DNA from 2 places in the Micromonospora sp. CPCC 206171 genome. Region 1 is predicted to be linked to the other one. Evidence: riboswitches for the same ligand, from Rfam matches in the RefSeq annotation. Region 1 holds a riboswitch; the other holds the start of a gene.
What was found. Region 1 has a riboswitch for S-adenosylmethionine ahead of V6U89_RS13925 (aminotransferase class V-fold PLP-dependent enzyme). Riboswitches for the same ligand answer to the same signal wherever they lie in the genome.
Positions count from the first base shown of each region.

Region 2: another riboswitch for S-adenosylmethionine. It lies ahead of thrC (threonine synthase); the one in region 1 lies ahead of V6U89_RS13925 (aminotransferase class V-fold PLP-dependent enzyme).

Region 1 is NZ_JBAKHT010000009.1:178,061-181,411, reverse strand. It holds gene V6U89_RS13925 (aminotransferase class V-fold PLP-dependent enzyme) at 1-1,090, opposite strand, end outside; SAM riboswitch class IV at 1,140-1,261, opposite strand; gene V6U89_RS13920 (PrsW family intramembrane metalloprotease) at 1,285-2,760, shown strand; gene V6U89_RS13915 (hypothetical protein) at 2,802-2,957, opposite strand; gene V6U89_RS13910 (GroES family chaperonin) at 3,081-3,351, opposite strand, start outside.
Region 2 is NZ_JBAKHT010000007.1:5,094-8,444, reverse strand. It holds gene V6U89_RS10855 (DoxX family protein) at 13-462, shown strand; gene V6U89_RS10850 (hypothetical protein) at 517-1,218, opposite strand; SAM riboswitch class I at 1,354-1,486, shown strand; gene thrC (threonine synthase) at 1,497-2,786, shown strand; gene V6U89_RS10840 (GNAT family N-acetyltransferase) at 3,259-3,351, shown strand, end outside.

The sequences.
Region 1 (3,351 bases):
CGTGCTCCCGGGCCAGGTACGCGGCCACCTCGGCGGAGTCCCGGCCGGCCAGCACGAACGACACGATGCCCACCCGGGGCGCGTCGGGGGAGAACGTGCGCAGCTCGACGGCGTCCGGCAGCGCGGCGAGCCCGTCGCGCAGGCGGTCCACCAGCCGCTGCTCGTGGGCGTGCAGCGCCGCCCGGTCCGCCCCGGCCAGCGCCGCGCAGACGGCGGCCAGGGCGACCGCGCCGAGCAGGTTGGGCGTACCGCCCTCGTGCCGGGCCGGGCCGGTCGTCCAGCGCACCTCGTGGGTGGCCGCGCCGACGTGGCTGGTGGCGCCGCCCCCGGCCAGGTACGGCGGGGCGTCGTCCAGCCAGTCCGCCCGGCCGAGCAGGATGCCCGCGCCGAACGGGGCGTACAGCTTGTGTCCGGAGACGGCCAGGTAGTCCACGTCCAGTGCGGTGACGTCCACCGGCGCGTGCGGGGCGAGCTGGGCGGCGTCCACCACGATCCGGGCGGCGTGCCGGCGGGCCACCCGGGCCAGCTCGGCCACCGGCCAGCGTTCGCCGGTCACGTTGCTCGCCCCGGTCACCGCCACCAGCACCGGCAGCCCGGAGGTGGCCCCCCGGCGCAGCTCGGCCAGTGCGGCGTCCAGCGCCCGGACCGCCCCGGCGGGACTCTCCGGCACCGGCAGGCGGACCGAGCCGCGCGGCCAGGGCAGCAGGTTGGCGTGGTGCTCCCCGGCGAAGGTGACCACCGTGGTGCCCGGGGGCAGCGCCCGGGCCAGCAGGTTGAGCGCGTCGGTGGTGTTGCGGGTGAACACGACGTGGTCTTCGGGCCGGGCGCCGAAGAAGTCGCCGACCGTCTGCCGGGCCCGCTCGTAGGCCAGGGTGCAGCGCCGCGACAGCGCCCCGGCACCGCGGTGCACGCTGGCGTACCAGGGCAGGAGCTCGGCCACCGCGTCGGCTGCGGCCCGCGCGCAGGGCGCGCTGGCGGCGTGGTCCAGGTTCACCTGCCCGGGTACGCCGAGCACGCCGAGCGGATCCGGCCCGGTCGAGGCCGGCGCGACGGTGGTCGGGGCGGCGGGCGGTACGAGGGTGAGGGTCATGGTGGGCCTCCGGGGTCCAGGGACCCCGGGTGTGGGCACACCGGGACGGGGTCCGCGCTTGCCCAGCACACGGATCGGGCCGGGCCCGGTCATCACCCGGGGCACCCCACCGCGAACCTCGACGAGGGTTGCCGGCCAGCAAGCCGGGGCTTGACGCTGGCGCTCGTGACCTGACCGCAGCATAACCACCACCGATGCGCCCGGACCAGTGGACCGGAGATGACTACGCTGACCGCATGGCCGACACCCCGCCCGGCTCGCCCGCGCCGCCGCCGCTCGCGCCCGCCCTTCCGCCGCCGTCGGGTGGAGCCCTGCCCCGGATGCCGCTGCGCCGGCTCGGCTGGCGACGGGTCCTGGCGCTGGCCGGGGTGGTGCTGCTGATCGCGGCCTGCGCGGTCTACATGCTCTTCGTGCTCGGCTCCAACCTCGGGCTGGAGGCACTGCTCATCGGCCTGGTGGCGGCGATCCTGCCGGTGCCGGTGCTGGTCGCCTGCTTCCTCTGGCTCGACCGGTACGAGCCGGAGCCGCTGAAGTACCTGATCTTCTGCTTCGCCTGGGGCGCGTTCGTCTCCACCGCCGCATCGCTGAGGGTCAACGAGACCGCGGCCGGGCTGTTCAAGGACTGGGGCCTGCCGCAGGCGCTCACCGGTGTGCTGGTGGCGCCGTTCATCGAGGAGCTGACCAAGGCGCTCGGCCCGATCCTGCTGCTGGTCTTCCGGCGGCGGGAGTGGTCCGGCATCACCGACGGCCTGGTCTACTGCGGGCTCTCGGCGGTCGGCTTCGCCATGGTGGAGAACATCCTCTACCTGGGCGGCTACGGCTACGCCTCGGGCGCCGACCAGTGGGGCCCCGCCACCGGCTTCCGGCAGGTGTTCGCCATCTTCATCACCCGGATCCTGCTCTTCGGCTTCGCCCACCCGCTGTTCACCTCGATGACCGGGGTCGGGCTGGGCATCGCCGCCCGGACGGCGGACCGCCGGGTACGGTTCCTCGCGCCGGCCGCCGGCCTGCTGCTGGCGATGATGCTGCACGGCACCTGGAACCTGATCCCGACGCTGGTGCAGGCCACCGGCGAGCTGGTGATCTTCATGTACGGCATGGTCGCGCTGATGGTGCCGATCTTCTTCGGCATGGTCGGCTTCGCGGTCTGGCTGCGGGCCTGGGAGGGGCGGCTCACCGAGCGGACGTTGCCGGACTACGTCCGGGCCGGCTGGCTCAGCCCGCCCGAGGTGGCGGCCCTGGGCAGCCTCGGCCGGCGGCACGCCGCCCGGGTATGGGCCCGCCGGGTCGGCGGCGACGCCGGACTGCGGGCGATGCGTGGCTACCAGTTCGCGGCCACCCGGCTGGCGCTGCTGCGCGACGGGATGCGCCGGGGGCTGGACCGCAAGGCGGCCGACCGGGAGCGCACCGTGCGGGAGGAGCGGGAACTGCTGGAGGCGATCGCCGCGTACCGGGCGTTCTTCGTCGGGCGCGACCCGCATGCGCCGGTCGGGGTCTGGGACGGGCAGCGCTACCACCTGCGCTTCCCGGACGGGTCGCAGCGGGCGGTGGACGCCCCGGACTCCCCGGTGGTGCCGATCCCGGTGGTGCTGGCTCCGCCGCCGCTCCCGGCCGGCCACCCCTGGTCCGGCCCGTCCCCGGCCGCGCCGTGGGGGCCCAGGCAGCCCTGACCCGCGCCGCGCGCCGCCGGCGCGGAGGCGACGCACGGTGGTCAGGTCATCAGGCTGGTCATGAAGTCACCGAGGCCCTGGAAGATCGCCATCAGGCCCGCGCCGATTCCCTTGAACATCTGCGCCGCCCCGTCCGGCCGAAACGCCATGAAGAAGATCAGGAACGCGATGAAGCCCCAGAACAGAAGCTTCCTCACTAATTCCGGCATCGTCCCTCCCCAGGGCCCCTGATTGGGGCCTGGCTTCCCCTCGACAGGAAGCCCAAACGGCGCGGCCAGTGGTCGAGGTGAAACGACGGGGTGCGGTCAACAGGTGACCGGCTAGAGGTAGAGGCCGGTGTTGCCGGTGGACTCGGTCTCCACCCGCTCGGCGGCGACGGCGTGCACGTCGCGCTCGCGCAGCAGGACATACCCCCGGCCGTGCAGTTCGACCTCGGAGCGGTCGTCGGGGTCGAAGAGCACCCGGTCGCCGGAGACGATCGCGCGCACGTTGGGCCCCACGCCCACCGCGGTCGCCCAGGCCAGCCGCTTGCCGACGGCGGCGGTGGCCGGGATCACGATGCCGGCGGTGGAGCGGCGCTCGCCCTCGCTG
Region 2 (3,351 bases), on a different contig from region 1:
GGAGGTAGCGAGATGAATCTCGACCGGTTCAACGGACCCGCCCTGTCCCTCTTCCGTATGGTCATCGGCCTGCTCTTCCTCTGCCACGGCCTGTCGTCGCTCTTCGGCGTGCTCGGTGGCGCGCGCGGCACAGGCGAATCGCTGCCCGTGGGGCAGTGGCCGGGTTGGTGGGCGGCGCTGATCCAGGCGGTCTGCGGCACGCTGGTGCTGCTCGGGCTCCTCACCCGGCCGGCCGCGCTGCTCGCCTCCGGCTCGATGGCGTACGCCTACTTCGTCGTGCATCAGCCGGACGGCCTGTTGCCGATACACAACAACGGCGAACTCGCCGCCCTGTTCTGCTGGGCGTTCGCCCTGGTGGTCGTGCTCGGTCCGGGCAGTTGGGCGCTCGACCGCCTGGTCGGTCGACGGCGCGCCGGCGTGGCCACCCCGGCGCCGGCGGGCCGGAACTCCGTACCCGCCTGACCCGCCGGCCGCCCGCCGCCGGAGCCGTTCGGCACGGCTCCGGCGGCGATGCGGTCAGGGCGTGTACGGCGCGTCGGTGTGGCCCACCTCGGCCAGCGTCGGGCCCGTGAGCTTGTACGTCGACGTGCGCCTGATGTCCAGCTCGGCCATGCTCTTGCCGTCGCTGCGGGTCAGCCAGACGACGGTGGCCTGCTGCCCGGCCACCTTGACCGACAGGACCGGGGTGCGGTCGCCGAGATCGGCCAGCGCCCGGAAGGCCGGCTTGCCGCCGCTGTTGCGCCAGACGAGCACGGTGAAGAAGGTGCCGCTGCCCCCGCCGTTCAGCGCGACCACGCCGACCGCGTCGGCCGCCCCGTCGCCGTCGAGGTCGCCGATCCCGCACGGCTTCTGCAACAGCACGGTCGCGCCGTCCTCGCCGGACCACTGGCCCTCGGTGAGCGGCAGGTGGTCCGGGTAGCCGTTGTAGGGCACCTTGGCGCTGCCGACGTGCGCACCGGCGAGCTGCTTGCAGGTCAGCGCGGGGGCGGCGGGCGGCTTCGGCTTCATTGTCAGGGTCTCCGCCGGCGCGGGCGCGGCCGGCGCCGCCGTGGTCGGCGTGGCGCTGGGGGCGATGGCGGCCGGAGCCGCGGCGGTGGACGCGTCCGCGGACGGGGTGACGGTGGTGGACGCGGTGTCGGTCGTCCCGGTGTCACCTCCGCACGCGGTGAGCAGGCAGACCAGCGTGACGGCCGCGAAGCTCGGCAGGGTCCGGCGCATGGGCGGAAGGTTCCTCTCTCGACGGGATCGCCCGCACCGTACTGACCGCCCGCCGCCCACGGCCTCCGCTCACAGCGTGGGAACCGGGGTCGGGTTCGGGCCGCGGAACTTCTAGACTCGGTGGCACAACTGCATACCTCATCCAGAGGGGCTGAGGGATACGGCCCGACGACGCCCCGGCAACCACCCGCACGCTCGATGACGAGCGGACGCGGGCAGGTGCCAATTCCGTCCCCGCCGCAGGGTGCGATGCGGGGAAAGATGAGAGGACTCTCGACATGACGTCGACGCTTCCCGCCGCCCCCGGCATCGACACGACCGCCAGCCCGGCCCGCGCCCTGGTCTGCCGCGCCTGTTCCGCGCGCTACCCGCTCGCCGCCCAGCACGCCTGCTACGAGTGTTTCGGGCCGCTGGAGGTCGACTACGACAGCGCCGCCCTGGCCGCCGTCACCCGGGAGCGGATCGAGGCCGGCCCGCAGAACATCTGGCGGTACGCCGCCCTGCTCCCCGCCGGCCAGGACCCGGCCACCCGGGTGACGCTCGACCCGGGGCTGACCCCGCTGGTCGCCGCCCCGCACCTGGCCGCCGAGCTGGGCATCACCGGGCCGCTCTGGGTCAAGGACGACAGCGCCAACCCGACCCACTCGTTCAAGGACCGGGTGGTCTCGGTGGCGCTGACCGCCGCCCGCGCGCTCGGCTTCACCCGGTTCGCCTGCGCCTCCACCGGCAACCTGGCCAACTCGGTCGCCGCCCACGCGGCCCGGGCCGGCGTGCCCTCGGTGGTCTTCATCCCCGGCGACCTGGAGCAGGGCAAGGTGGTCACCACCGCCGTCTACGGCGGCGAACTGGTCGCCATCGACGGGTCGTACGACGACGTGAACCGGCTCTGCGGCGAGCTGGTGGAGACCGACGAGTTCGAGGACACCGCGTTCGTCAACGTCAACGTCCGCCCGTACTACGCGGAGGGCTCCAAGACCCTCGGCTACGAGGTGGCCGAGCAGCTCGGCTGGCGGATCCCGGCCCAGGTGGTCATCCCGATGGCCAGCGGCGAGCTGCTCACCAAGATCGACAAGGCGTTCTCCGAGCTGGTCGAGATCGGCCTGGTCGAGGCGCCGGCCGGTGGCTGGAAGGTCTTCGGCGCCCAGTCCGCCGGCTGCAACCCGATCGCGGTCGCGCTGCACGGCGACAGCGACACCATCGTCCCGGTCAAGCCGACCGGCATCGCCAAGTCGCTGAACATCGGCGACCCGGCCGCCGGCCTCTACGCGCTGGAGGCGGTGCGCCGCACCGGCGGCTGGATGGAGTACGTGGACGACGAGGAGATCCGGGCCGGCATCCGGCTGCTCGCCCGGACCACCGGGGTGTTCGCCGAGACGGCCGGCGGGGTGACCGTGGCGGTGCTGCGCAAGCTGGTCGAGTCCGGCCGGCTCGACCCGACCGCGGAGACCGTCGTGTTCAACACCGGCGAGGGACTGAAGACCATCGACGCGGTCGCCGGTCAGGTCGGCCCGACCCACCGGATCAAGCCCTCGCTGCGCGCCGCCCGCGACGCCGGCCTCCTCGCCTGACGCCCGCCGCCCCGCCGCCTTCGGCGCCCGCCGGTCGGCCCGCTTGATCGAGCGCGCCACCCACGGGGTGTCGGCCGGCGGGGTGACCCCGTTTGCGGCGTGTCGCGCCCTCCCGCCGCCGGGACACCGCGACACGCCGCAAACCGAGGGGGGCGGCGGGCGGTGGCGGCGCGGTCGGAGCGGGGCGAGGTCGGCCGGGCGGGGGAGGGCGGATCGCCCGGACGGGGGATCGGGTCGATCCGCCGGGTAACTGGCTTTTCGCTGTGAGTGTGGAAAACCCGCCGACAAGGACTTGACGACAGGAACCGGACGGCGCAAGATGCTCCGTGCGGGAGGGCGATCCGCCGGAGACTTTGAGTTCTTACGACCCAACGCCGGAGGCGTTGTGTGGACGTCCCTCCCGACCAACGTTCGAACGGGCCAGCGAGAAAATCGCTGGCCCGTTCGCTTTCCGGGCCGCAGGCTCACCGGCATGGGCATCTCCCTCACGCCGCTGGAGCCGACCGACCAGACCGGCGTCGACGCGGCGTACCGGATCGGGGCGGCGGTCACCGACGCGGACGCG